DNA from 3 places in the Streptomyces sp. R44 genome. Region 3 is predicted to be linked to each of the others. Evidence: riboswitches for the same ligand, from Rfam matches in the RefSeq annotation. Region 3 holds a riboswitch; each other region holds the start of a gene.

Region 1 (4,430 bases), 3.7 Mb from region 3:
TGCGCTCGTCGGCGACGACCTCCAGCTTGATCCAGTCCGTGCCCAGCGCCTCCCTCGCCAGCCGCGCCGTGAGCACGGCCTCGCCCGCCGTGTAGCAGCCGGCCGTGTTCGGCAGGACCCGGATGCCGAGGCGCTCCAGGACGGAGAGGACCGAGCCCTGGACCGTCGGGTCCAGGCGCCGCATGGCGACCGTCGTCAGCTCCGTACCGCTGGCGACGAGGGAGCGTTCCAGGACGTCGAGGCTGGGGGCGCCGCCGGTGCCCATGATCAGGCGGGAGGAGAACTCCGTACCGCCGAGGGTGAAGACGTCGTCGGACATCCCTCAGCCTCCCTGTACTGCCGTGAGGACTTCCACCCGGTCGCCCTCGCCCAGCAGCGTCGTGGCCCACTCGCCGCGCGGTACGACCGTCTCGTTGAGCGCCGCCGCGACCCCGGACGGGGCCGTGGTGAGGGTCGCGACGAGGGCGTCGAGGGCGACGGGCCCCGCCAGGACCCGGGGCTCTCCGTTCACGGACACGTTCATGCGGGCTGCTCCTGACGTACAGGGGAGAAACGGCGGGGGGTGAAGGGGCGCGCCTCGTCGGGGAGCGCGCCCGTGGTGAGCGCCTCGGCCATGACGTCGCCGGTGACGGGGGTGAGCAGCACCCCGTTGCGGTAGTGGCCGGTGGCCAGGTGCAGGCCGGGCAGGGCGGTGGGGCCGAGGAGCGGCGCGTTGTCGGGGGAGCCGGGGCGCAGCCCGGCACAGGTCTCCGTGAGCGGCAGTTCCGTGAGGCCCGGGACCAGCTCGTGGGCGTCGCGGAGGAGTTCGTACACCCCGCCCGCCGTCACCGTGGTGTCCCAGCCCAGCTCCTCGCTGGTGGCGCCGACGACGAGCTCGCCGTTCTCGCGGGGCACCAGGTAGACGTGGCTGCCGCGGACGACGGCCCGCACGGTGCGGGAGAGGAAGGGGGCGTACGGCGCGGGGACGCGGAGCCGCAGGACCTGGCCCTTCACGGGGCGGACCGGCGGCAGCACCTCCTCCGGCACGCCCGCGAGCCGCCCGCTGAGGCTGCCCGCGGCGAGCACGACCTGGTCGGCCGTCAGCTCCTCGCCGCCGGTGAGGCGGACGCCGCGTGCCCGGTCGCGTACGACCGAGAGGCGCTCCGCCAGCGTGCGGTGGAAGACCACTCCGGCCCGCTCGCAGGCCGTCACGAGCGCGGCGGCCAGTCGGCGCGGGTCGACCTGGTGGTCGCCGTCGACCCGCAGCCCGCCGCGCACGCCGGGCGCCAGCATCGGTTCGAGGCGGCGGCACTCGCGGCCGCTGAGCCATTCGGAGACGAGCCCGCAGCGGGTCTGCAGGGCGTGCAGTTCGCGCAGGTGGGCCCGGTCGTCGGCGTCGAGGGCGACGGCGAGGGTGCCGCAGGCCCGGTAGCCGACGTCGTGGCCGGCGGCTTCCTCCAGTTCGGCGGCGAACGCGGGGTAGCGGGCGGCGGAGGCGAGGTTGAGCCCGAGCAGGGTCTCCTCGCCGTAGTGGAGTTCGGTGACGGCGGCGAGCATGCCGGCCGCGACCCGCGCGGCCCCGCCGCCCGGATCCGGGTCGACGACGGCGGTGCGCAGTCCGCGCTGCGCGGCCCGCCAGGCCGTGACCAGGCCGATGATGCCGCCCCCGACCACGAGGACATCGGAAGAACGCATGGGCGTCCAGCCCCTCCCTTCGCCGGCATGACCCGGATCAGGTTCGTACGGTCGGAGGCCGTCCCAGCCTCCCTCTCAGCCCGGTGCGTCCGGGCTCCCGCGAGTGCTTTACGCCCGCCAGACTAGCCCGCGTCGATACCGGGCCACAGACCCCTCCCTTCCTGACGGTCCGTCAGATGCGTAAGGTGGTCGGGTGAGCGAGCAGAAGCAGGCCCAGCAGCACGTCGTGATCGTCGGCGCCGGAATGGCGGGCGTCCAGACCGCCGTCGCCCTGCGCGAGCAGGGCTTCACCGGCCCCCTGACCCTCATCGGGGCCGAACCCCACCAGCCCTACGACCGGCCCCCGCTCTCCAAGGCGATCCTCCTCGGCAAGGCCGAGGACTCCGCCTTCGAGATCGACTTCGAGGACCTCGGCATCGAGCTCCGCCTCGGCCTGGACGTCACCGGGCTGCGCGCCGCCGACCACGAGATCGACACCGAGGCCGGGCCCGTCGCCTACGACACCCTCGTCGTCGCCACCGGCGCCCACCCCGTCACCCTGCCCGGCGCCGAGGGCGTCCCCGGGGTCCATCTGCTGCGCACCCTCGACGACGCCGTGCGCCTCGGCCCCGTCCTGGAGCGCCGACACTCCGTCGTGGTGGTCGGCGCCGGCTGGATCGGCGCCGAGTTCGCCACCGCCGCGCGCGAGGCGGGCTGCGCCGTCACCGTCGTCGAGGCCGCCGACCGCCCCCTCGCCGGAGCCCTGCCCGCCGAGGTCACCGCCCCCATGGCCGAGTGGTACGGGGCGAACGGCGCCGAACTCCTCACCCGCGCGCGCGTGCACACCGTCGAGCCCGGCCGCGTCGTCCTCGCCGACGGCCGCGAGATCGCCGCCGACGCCGTCGTCGTCGGCATCGGCGCCCGCCCCGCCACGAGCTGGCTCACCGGCTCCGGCATCGCCCTCGACCCGAGCGGCGCCATCACCGCCGACGACCGGCTGCGCACCTCCCTGCCCGATGTGTACGCCGTCGGCGACTGCGCCTCCTTCCCCTCCGCCCGCTACGGCGAGCGCCTCCTCGTCCACCACTGGGACAACGCGCTCCAGGGCCCGCGCGCGGTCGCCGCGGCGATCACCGGGGCCACCGACGCCCCGTACGACCCGGTGCCGTACTTCTGGTCCGAGCAGTTCGGCCGCTTCGTCCAGTACGCCGGGCACCACGCGCACGCGGACGAGCTGGTGTGGCGCGGCGCCCCGGCCGACGAGGCCTGGTCCGTGCTCTGGCTGCGCGCCGGGGTGCCGGTGGCCCTCCTCGCGGTCGGTCGCCCCCGCGACCTGGCCCAGGGTCGCAAGCTCATCGAGGCCGCCGTCCCGGTCGACCCGGAGCGCGCCGCGGACCCGTCCGTCCCCCTGAAGGCGGCAGTCCGGTAGGGCCCGACTACCGGCTGTCAGTCCGGGATGGCAGGCTTGTCCTGTGACCGAGATTGACGTAAAGATCGATGCGCTCGTCCCCGCCTGGCTCTACGTGCCCGACATCGCGGAGATGCTCGATGTCGACGTGGTGCGCGTGCGGCAGCTGATCAAGGACGGCCAGCTCATCGCCGTGCGCCGCGGCGAGAACAACGCCCTGCAGATCCCCGCTGCCTTCATCCAGGGCGACAAGATCGTCAAGGGTCTCGTCGGGCTGCTGACCGTGCTGCGGGACGACGGCTTCACCAACGAGGAGATGCTGGAGTGGCTCTTCACTCCGGACGAGAGCCTGCCGGGCACGCCCGCGCAGGCGCTCAACGAGAATCGCGGCACGGAGGTGAAGCGCCGCGCCCAGGCGCTCGCCATCTGACGCCCGCGCGCTGACGCACCCACGCACCGAAGACACCACCCGCGGGTGTCGCGGAGCCCGGCCTCTTCACGGCCGGGCGCCGCGGCACCGGCGCACGAACGGGGGGAACCCACCCATGTCCACGCCTCGTGAGCGGCTCGCCGACGCCCGCCTCTACCTGTGCACCGACGCCCGGAAGCGCCAGGGCGACCTGCCCGCCTTCCTCGACGCCGTGCTCTCCTCCGGCGTGGACATCGTGCAGCTCCGCGACAAGGGCATGGAGGCCGGTGAGGAGCTGGAGCACCTCGCCGTCTTCGCCGAGGCCGCCCGCCGGCACGGCAAGCTCCTCGCCGTGAACGACCGGGCCGACGTCGCCCACGCCATCGGCTCCGACGTCCTCCACCTCGGCCAGGGCGACCTGCCCGTGCCCGCCGCCCGCGCGATCCTCGGCGACGAGCTGCTGATCGGCCGCTCCTGCCACGCCGAGACCGAGGTCGCCGCGGCCGCCGCCGAGCCGGGCGTGGACTACTTCTGCACCGGACCCTGCTGGCCCACCCCCACCAAGCCCGGACGGTACGCGCCGGGGCTCGGCCTCGTGCGGTACGCGGCGGAGCTGGCGCAGGACCGGCCCTGGTTCGCCATCGGCGGCATCGACGAGACCAACCTCGACGAGGTCCTGGACGCGGGCGCCCGCCGGATCGTCGTCGTCCGCGCCATCACCGAGGCCGACGACCCCGCCGCCGCGACGGCCGCCCTCGCCAAGCGCGTCCGCGAGCGCGCCGAAGCCTGACGGGCGCGTCCGCGGGGAGCCCGGCACAGCTGTCCGAAAAGGTGTCCACCACTCGGACGCCGTCTACGCGGCTCCCCGGACCGCGTCTAACCTGCCGGTATGGCCCTTGGAACCGCTTCCGTCCGATCGGACCGTGCACGCACGGTGCGCGAGATCCTCGCTGCCGGTGA
Region 2 (4,430 bases), 1.7 Mb from region 3:
TCCGGGTCGAGGGCCAGGTTGAACTGGTCCTCCCAGCGGAACTCGAAGCGCGCGTCCGACAGCGCGTCGTCCCACTCCTGCGCGCCCGGGTGGCCCTTGGCGAGGTCCGCCGCGTGGGCCGCGATCTTGTACGTGATGACGCCCGTCTTCACGTCGTCGCGGTTCGGCAGGCCCAGGTGCTCCTTGGGCGTGACGTAGCAGAGCATCGCCGTGCCCCACCAGGCGATCATCGCCGCGCCGATGCCTGAGGTGATGTGGTCGTACGCCGGGGCGACGTCCGTGGTCAGCGGACCGAGGGTGTAGAACGGCGCCTCCTCGCAGATCTCCTGCTGGAGGTCGATGTTCTCCTTGATCTTGTGCATCGGGACGTGGCCCGGGCCCTCGATCATCGTCTGCACGTTGTGCCGCTTGGCGATCGTGTTCAGCTCGCCGAGCGTCCGCAGCTCCGCGAACTGCGCCTCGTCGTTGGCGTCCGCGATCGAGCCGGGGCGCAGACCGTCGCCGAGCGAGTAGGTGACGTCGTACGCCGCCAGGATCTCGCAGAGCTCCTCGAAGTTCGTGTAGAGGAAGTTCTCCTTGTGGTGCGCCAGGCACCAGGCGGCCATGATCGAGCCGCCGCGCGAGACGATGCCGGTCTTGCGGCGCGCGGTGAGCGGCACGTACGGCAGGAGCACGCCGGCGTGCACCGTCATGTAGTCGACGCCCTGCTCGGCCTGCTCGATGACCGTGTCCTTGTAGATCTCCCAGGTCAGCTCCTCGGCCTTGCCATCGACCTTCTCCAGGGCCTGGTAGAGCGGCACGGTGCCGATCGGCACGGGGGAGTTGCGCAGCACCCACTCGCGGGTGGTGTGGATGTTGCGGCCGGTGGAGAGGTCCATGACCGTGTCGGCGCCCCACTTGGTCGCCCAGGTCATCTTCTCCACCTCCTCCTCGATGGAGGAGGTGACGGCGGAGTTGCCGATGTTGGCGTTGACCTTCACCAGGAACCGCTTGCCGATGATCATCGGCTCGATCTCCGGGTGGTTCACGTTCGCCGGCAGCACGGCGCGACCCGCGGCGATCTCCTCCCGTACGACCTCGGGGGAGACGTTCTCGCGGATCGCCACGTACTCCATCTCCGGGGTGATCTCCCCCCGGCGGGCGTACGCGAGCTGGGTCACGGCCTGGCCGCTGCGGCCACGGCGCGGCAGACGGGGGCGGCCGGGGAAGACGGCGTCGAGGTTCTTCAGCCCACCGCCGCGCGGCGAGGTGTGCTTGATGCCGTCGTCCTCGGGGCGGACCGGGCGGCCCGCGTACTCCTCGGTGTCGCCGCGCGCGATGATCCAGTTCTCGCGCAGCGGCGGAAGGCCCCGCCGGACGTCGGTGTCGATGGCGGGGTCGGTGTACGGGCCGGACGTGTCGTACAGCGTGACGTCCTTGCCGTTGGTGAGGTGCACCTGACGGACGGGCACCCGGAGGTCGGGGCGCGAGCCCTGGACGTACCCCTTGTGCCAGCCCGGCGTGCGCTCCTGCCCGTCGGTCTGGTTCTGGTCGGAGGCAGGCGTGCGTGCATCCTGAATGGTCATGAGACCGATCTCCCTACGCCGGCATTACCCGGTAACAGGTTCGGCGGTCGGCGCAGCCTCCTCCCGTACGTGCGTACGGTGATCAGCGCCCTCTCAGCCCGGTGCTCCGAGCTCCCGCGTGTGCAAAGGTGCCACCACGCTAGCGTCATCCTTGGCGTGCTGAACAGTGGGCCCCCGCCGTTCTTGCGATGATCGGTCGGTGACTTCCCCCCAGCAGACCCCCGAACCTCATGGCCACGGGCACTCCCATTCCCACAGCCACGGCCCCGCCACGCCCGTCTCTCGGCATCTGCGCAGAGTCATCGCCGCGATCCTGATCCCCTTCGCCACCGCGGTCGTCGTGGGGCTCGTGGTCCTCTGGCCGGGTGGCGCCCCGGCGCACGAGCGCACCGGCGTCGGCTTCGACCGGCAGACTCAGCAGGGCAAGGTCGTCTCCGTCGAGCACGTCGACTGCAAGGACGTGAACGCCGCCCAGGTCCCGCCGACCGGCGACACCTCGACTCCGGAGGGCCGCGAGGCGGTCAACGGCCGGCAGGGACAGTGCGAGAAGGCGACGATCGAGGTCACCAGCGGCCCGGACAAGGGGCGGAGGTTCGTCGAGATCGTGCAGCCGGACGCCCCGCGTCAACTGCACGAGGGCCAGCGCGTGGTGGTGGCGTACGCCCCCGACGCCCCGCGCGACCTGCAGTACTCGGTGACCGATGTGAACCGCAAGCTGCCGTTGGCGGTGCTCGCGGGCATCTTCGCCGTCGCGGTCGTGCTGGTCGGTCGGATGCGGGGCGTCATGGCGCTCATCGCGCTCGCCGTGAGCTTCCTCGTGCTGACGTACTTCATCCTTCCGGCGATCCTGGAGGGGTCGAACCCGCTGGTCGTGGCGGTGGTCGGGTCGAGCGCGATCATGCTGATCGCGCTCTACATGTGCCACGGCCTCTCGGCCCGCACCTCGGTCGCCGTGCTCGGCACACTGATCTCACTGCTCCTGATCGGTCTGCTGGGCTCGCTCTTCATCGGCTGGACCTCGCTCAGCGGCAACACCGACGACTACACCGGTCTGATCCACGGCCTGTATCCGGAGATCGACATGTCCGGTCTGCTCCTGGCCGGGATCATCATCGGTTCGCTCGGTGTGCTCGACGACGTGACGGTGACCCAGACATCGGCCGTCTGGGAGCTGCACCAGGCGGATCCGGGGATGGGTCCGCGCGGTCTGTACCGGGCCGGGATCCGGATCGGCCGCGACCACATCGCCTCGGTCGTGAACACCCTGGTGCTCGCCTACGCGGGCGCCGCCCTGCCGCTGCTGCTGCTCTTCTCCATCGCCCAGAGCAGCATGGGGACGGTGGCGAACAGCGAGCTGGTCGCCGAGGAGATCGTCCGGACGCTGGTCGGGTCGATCGGTCTGGTGGCGTCCGTTCCGGTCACCACGGTGCTCGCGGCGCTGGTCGTCTCCGCCGACCGGCCGGCTTCCGACGGCGTGAAGCCCGCGGCGGTACGGGGAGGGCGGCGCCGCCGCGCCAAGTGAGGTGTGCGTGCTGAGGGCTCGGGCCGGCCCGGCTCGGGGAGGGTCCGGCTCGAACGGTCTCGCGCAGGCGGGACGGCTCGGCTGAGGCGGCTCGGCTGAGGCGGCTCGGGCCGGCCGGCTCAGCGCGGGCCCGCTCAGGCGGGCCCGGCGTTCTCTTCGGCCAGAATCCGGCCCAGTGCGGCCTCCAGGTTGTCCTCGAAGTCGCCCAGTGTCCGTTCCTGACCGAGCGGAACCAGCTTGTCCGTTCGGTCGAGGAAGGCGACGAGCGGCGGCGCGCTGGCCCGGAAGAGCGCGCGGTCGCCGCCCACCTGGAGCCGGATGGAGACGTCCGAGAGTCCCTCCGGCTCCGTCGGGGCGATGTGCACATCGCCGTCCCCACTCGGCCGGTTGATCCCGTCGAGCAGCAGTTCCCGTCCGAACGCCCAGGTCACGGGCGCGTCTCCGGGAAGGTGGAAGGTCATCCGCACCGCGTAGGGATCCCGGGTCTCATATCGGAGTTCGACCGGGATCTTGAAGGAGAGCTCCTCGGAGACGAGGAAGCTCATCAGGACCTCGGCCTGAACCGACTCTCGCATCATGTACCCCGCAGTAGATGAAGCAGTTGTGTAAACACAGCTGCTGAAAGCTGTGACCGAAACGGCCAGGAATGATCCCCCGTGGCCCTCTTGACGCAATCGTGCTGTACGCGCTAGCAGATCACAAGGAGTGATTTTTCAGATACTGATAGAGAACGCGAGTGAACCGAAGAGCCTTCCGATCTCGTTACGTAGCCGCTCGACTGCTGGGAGCAACCGTTCTTCCTGGTGAAGGGGGAGGGAAATGGCCATGGCGGCCGCCGTGGAGCCCGCGGTGATGGGAATGGCGGCACAGACCGTGCCGAGCGCATATTCCTGACGCTCCACCACGGGTTCCATTCGGTCCAAACTGCCCAAACGCTCCAAAAAGACACGCTGGTTACGCACCGTGTACGGAGTGATGGCTTCCACCGGGTGGCGATCAAGGTGGTCTTGACGAGATTTCAGATCGAGTTGACTCAGCAGGCACTGCCCGATCGCGTGGGCGTGCGCGGTCTCGCGGAAATCGGCCCATTCCTCCACCGCGGGGGCGTTGGAGGTGTCGGCGACAGCGACGAGCTCGATCTCCCCCTCGCGGTAGAGGGCGAAGTAGATGGGTACACCGATCTCGTCCCGCCAGTGGGCCAGGGAGTCTTCGATCTTGATGCGACGATTCTGCACATCTCCGCCGCCGGCCAGTCGGACGGCGGCGTCGCCAAGGACGAACACACCCTTGTCCCGGAGCAGATAGCCCTCGTGTGTCAGGGTGCGGAGCAGGTGGTACGTGGT
Region 3 (4,430 bases):
GCCACCGAGACGAGAACACCGGCGAGCAGCGCCCACTGGCCGGCGCCGCGCGGCCGGCGCGCCGTCGACTCGGGCGGTACGAGCCGGAGCGCGGTCTCGCGCCGCCGTACCGTCCAGGCGTGCACACCGAGGATCACGCCTACGGCCACGAACTGCACGAGGGTGAGCACGGCGGCCGTGGGCAGGTCGAGCAGCCGGGCGGTCTGCCGGTAGATCTCGGCTTCCAGCGTGGAGTACGCGTCCCCGCCGAGGATCTGTACGACGCCGAAGGAGGTGAAGGTGAAGAGGAAGACCATCAGGGCGGCCGCCGCCACCGCCGGCACGAGCGCGGGCAGCGTCACCGTCCGCCAGGCCGTCCAGCGCGAGGCGCCGAGGACCCGGGCGGCTTCCTCCTGGCGCGGGTCGAGCTGCGACCAGAGGCCGCCGACGGTGCGGACGACGACCGCGTAGTTGAAGAAGACGTGCGCGAGGAGGATCGCCCACACGCTGGTGTCGAGGCGCAGCCCCCACAACTCGTCGGTGAGCCCGTTCCGGCCGACGAGCGCGAGGAACGCCGTGCCGACGAGGACGGTCGGCAGCACGAACGGCACGGTGACGACGGCCCGCAGCACGCTCTTGCCGGGGAAGTCGAAGCGGGCGAAGACGTACGCGCCGGGCAGCGCGACCAGGAGGGTGAGCCCGGTGGAGGCGAGCGCCTGCCACACGGTGAAGCCGAGCACGTCGAGGATGTCCGGTCGGCTGAGCGTCTCGCCGATCCGGCCGAACCGCCAGGCGCCGTCGGGCCGCAGCCCCCGGTCCACGATGGACACGACGGGCCAGGCGAAGAAGACCCCGAAGAACGCGACGGGCAGGGCCATGAGGCCCAGCCGCGTCGCGCTCCCCTTGAGGTCGCGGGTCACTTCAGGACGAGCGACGACCACTGCTGGATCCACGGGTCACGCTTCTCGGCGATCTTCTCGGGCGCCATGGTCTCCGGCTTCTCGATCACCACGCCGTGCTTGGTGAAGAGCTCCGGCAGGGCCGCGTCCTTCGCCACCGGGTTGACGAACATCTGGAGCGGCATGTCCTCCTGGAACTTCTTGGAGATCAGGAAGTCGATGAGCGCCTTGCCGCCCTCGGGGTTCTTCGCGCCGTTCAGCAGGCCCGCGAACTCGGTCTGCCGGAAGCAGGTGCCGGTGGAGACACCGGTGGGCGCCACCTTCGGCTGCGGCTCGCCGTACAGCACCTCGGCCGGAGGGCTGGAGGCGTACGAGACGACCAGCGGCCGGTCGCCCTTGGCCTGCTTGCCGCCGGCCGAGCCGGAGAACTCCTGGTTGTAGGCGAGCTCCCAGCTGTCGACGGTCTTCACGCCGTTGGCCTTGAGCTTCTTCCAGTAGTCCTGCCAGCCCTCGTCGCCGTACTTGGCGGCCGTGCCGAGGAGGAAGCCGAGGCCCGGGGAGGACCGCTCGGGGTTCTCCACCACGAGGAGGTCCTTGTACTCCGGCTCGGCGAGGTCGTCGAAGGTCTGCGGCGGGGCCAGCTTCTTGTCGGCGAAGTACTTCTTGTCGTAGTTGACGCAGATGTCGCCGGAGTCGATCGGGGTGACCCGGTGCTCCTTGTCCAGCTGGTACGCGGCGGGGATCCGGTCCAGGCCCTTCGCCTCGTACGGGACGAAGATCCCGTTGCTCAGGGCGCGGGAGAGGAGCGTGTTGTCGACGCCGAAGAAGACGTCACCCTGCGGGGAGCCCTTGGTGAGGATCTCCTTGTTGACGGCCTCACCGGCGTCGCCGCTCTTCAGCACCTTGACCGTGAAACCGGTCTGCTGGGTGAAGTCCGCGAGCACCTCCTTGGAGGCGTTGAACGAGTCGTGGCTCACCAGCGTCACCGTCTTCGGCGCGGGCTGGTCGGTCTTGCCGGCCGAGCCCCGGACGTCGTCGGTGCCGCACGCGGCGAGACCGGTGATGCCGAGCGCCGCGACGAGCGCGGCGGCGGCGGCCTTCTTGATGCTCACTGGATTCCTCCTGGGTATGACCAGGAAGAGACGCGGCCCTGCCCACGTCCGGCGGACCGGGCGCGGGCAGGGCGCAACAGCTTGAGTTACGACCGAACTTCCTACCCAGAATGACCTGGGCGAGGTTCAGAGGGTCTGCGGTCTACGGTTACCGCACTCTCAGCGCTGTGGCGCTCCCCTGTCGGAATATGGAGATGTGTTCGAGCTCAGACTACAAGGTCAGCGCTCGGCGGCCGCGAGCTGTCCACAGGCACCGTCGATCTCCTGACCGCGGGTGTCCCGCACGGTCACCGGCACGCCGTGGCGGGCGATCGCCTCGACGAAGGCCTTCTCGTCCTCCGGGCGGGAGGCCGTCCACTTCGAGCCGGGCGTCGGGTTCAGCGGGATCAGGTTGACGTGCACCCGCTTGCCCTTGAGGAGGCGGCCGAGGAGGTCGCCGCGCCAGGCCTGGTCGTTGATGTCCCGGATGAGGGCGTACTCGATGGAGATCCGGCGCCCGGACTTCTCCGCGTACTCCCAGGCCGCATCGAGGACCTCGCGGACCTTCCAGCGGGTGTTGACGGGCACGAGGGTGTCGCGGAGCTCGTCGTCCGGGGCGTGCAGCGAGACGGCGAGCCGGCACTTGAAGCCCTCGTCGGCGAAGCGCAGCATCGCGGGGACGAGGCCGACGGTGGAGACGGTGATGCCGCGCTGCGACAGCCCGAGCCCGTCCGGCTCGGGGTCCGTGAGCCGCCGGATGGCGCCGACGACCCGCTTGTAGTTGGCGAGCGGCTCGCCCATGCCCATGAACACGATGTTGGAAAGGCGCGCCGGTCCCCCGGGCACCTCCCCGTCGCGCAGGGAACGCATGCCGTCCACGATCTGGTGCACGATCTCGGCGGTCGACAGGTTCCGGTCGAGCCCCGCCTGCCCGGTCGCGCAGAACGGGCAGTTCATGCCGCAGCCGGCCTGCGAGGAGATGCACATGGTCACCCGGTCCGGGTAGCGCATGAGCACGGACTCCACGAGCGTGCCGTCATGCAGCCGCCACAGGGTCTTACGGGTGGTGTCGTCGTCGCACGAGATGTGCCGCACCACGGACATCAGGTCGGGCAGCAGCTCGCCGGCCAGCTTCTCCCGCGAGGCGGCCGGGATGTCGGTCCACTCGGCGGGGTCGTGCGCGTACCGCGCGAAGTAGTGCGTGGAAAGCTGCTTGGCGCGGAACGGCTTCTCGCCGATCGCGGCGACGGCCTCCTTCCGCTCGGCGGGCGAGAGGTCGGCCAGGTGCCGCGGCGGCTTCTTGGCTCCGCGGGGGGCGACGAAAGTGAGTTCTCCGGGCACTGGACGGGCCACGATCGGGTGTCTCCTCAGACGGCACGAGGTCTGGCATCCCCGCGACGGCGGGGAGCGCGGCATCACGATGCCGAAGCCAGGAGACCTCACTGGACCGTCCTCGCGGCGGCGAGGACGACGGAAGGGCCCGCAGCGCACGCGCCACGAGCCCTTCCAGAGTACCCGCTGTCCGTCAACCCGTTCCGACGAAGATCGCCATCAGCAGCCACACCACCGGCGCCGTCGGCAGCAGCGAGTCCAAACGGTCCATGATGCCGCCGTGGCCCGGCAGCAGCGTGCCCATGTCCTTGATGCCCAGGTCGCGCTTGATCATGGACTCGCCGAGGTCGCCGAGCGTCGCGCTCGCCGCCACCGCGAGGCCGAGGATCAGGCCCTGCCACCAGGCACCCTCGTCGATCATGAACTCCATGCACAGCGCGCCCGCCGCCATGGCGAAGGTCACCGCGCCGAGCAGGCCCTCCCGGGTCTTGCCGGGGCTGATCCGCGGGGCCAGCTTGTGCTTGCCGAAGCGCCAGCCGACCGCGTACGCCCCGGTGTCGCTGACCACGGTCAGGATCAGGAAGGTCAGCACCCGCTGCGGCCCGTCGTCCGCGGTCAGCAGCATCGCCACGAACGTCGCCAGGAACGGCACGTAGAACGCGGCGAAGACCCCCGCCGTGACGTCCTTCAGGTAGCCCTCGGGAGGCTCCGTCATCCGCCAGACGAGCACCGCGAGCGCCGTCAGGGCCATCGCCACCCAGGCGCCCTCGGCGTCCCGGACGTAGCCGGCGACGACCATCGCCGCGCCGCCGACCGCGAGCGGCACCAGCGGCGCCTTGATCGCCTTGCGCTCCTGGAGGCGGGAGGTGAGCTCCCACAGGCCGACGACCACCGCGACCGCTATCACGCCGACGAACGCCGGCTTCCAGATGAACAGCGACGCGATGATGACGGCACCGAGACCGACCCCGACCCCTATGGCCGCGCCCAGGTCGCGCCCCGCGCTCTTCTTCTGCCGTGGCGCCGTCGGCGCGGGCGGCGGAGGCGGGGTGGGGCTGGACATGGGCTCCTGCGGGTGCTCGTGCGGCGTCTCGTCACGGAACAGGGGACCGCTCGGGTGAGCGGCCCC

What was found. Region 3 has a riboswitch for thiamine pyrophosphate ahead of AB5J54_RS28650 (thiamine ABC transporter substrate binding subunit). Riboswitches for the same ligand answer to the same signal wherever they lie in the genome.
Region 1: linked by a shared signal. The riboswitch ahead of thiO (glycine oxidase ThiO) and the one ahead of AB5J54_RS28650 (thiamine ABC transporter substrate binding subunit) in region 3 are both predicted to bind thiamine pyrophosphate.
Region 2: linked by a shared signal. The riboswitch ahead of thiC (phosphomethylpyrimidine synthase ThiC) and the one ahead of AB5J54_RS28650 (thiamine ABC transporter substrate binding subunit) in region 3 are both predicted to bind thiamine pyrophosphate.

Annotation. Positions count from the first base shown of each region.
Region 1 is NZ_CP163444.1:2,417,940-2,422,369, reverse strand. It holds gene AB5J54_RS11215 (thiazole synthase) at 1-319, opposite strand, end outside; gene thiS (sulfur carrier protein ThiS) at 323-523, opposite strand; gene thiO (glycine oxidase ThiO) at 520-1,674, opposite strand; TPP riboswitch at 1,672-1,785, opposite strand; gene AB5J54_RS11200 (NAD(P)/FAD-dependent oxidoreductase) at 1,868-3,082, shown strand; gene AB5J54_RS11195 (Rv2175c family DNA-binding protein) at 3,126-3,491, shown strand; gene thiE (thiamine phosphate synthase) at 3,607-4,260, shown strand; gene metF (methylenetetrahydrofolate reductase [NAD(P)H]) at 4,360-4,430, shown strand, end outside.
Region 2 is NZ_CP163444.1:4,398,129-4,402,558, reverse strand. It holds gene thiC (phosphomethylpyrimidine synthase ThiC) at 1-1,565, opposite strand, end outside; TPP riboswitch at 1,559-1,693, opposite strand; gene AB5J54_RS20380 (YibE/F family protein) at 1,765-3,087, shown strand; gene AB5J54_RS20375 (SsgA family sporulation/cell division regulator) at 3,222-3,662, opposite strand; gene AB5J54_RS20370 (IclR family transcriptional regulator) at 3,801-4,430, opposite strand, start outside.
Region 3 is NZ_CP163444.1:6,129,279-6,133,708, reverse strand. It holds gene AB5J54_RS28655 (ABC transporter permease) at 1-857, opposite strand, end outside; gene AB5J54_RS28650 (thiamine ABC transporter substrate binding subunit) at 896-1,990, opposite strand; TPP riboswitch at 2,071-2,180, opposite strand; gene rlmN (23S rRNA (adenine(2503)-C(2))-methyltransferase RlmN) at 2,210-3,322, opposite strand; gene AB5J54_RS28640 (phosphatidate cytidylyltransferase) at 3,495-4,430, opposite strand, start outside.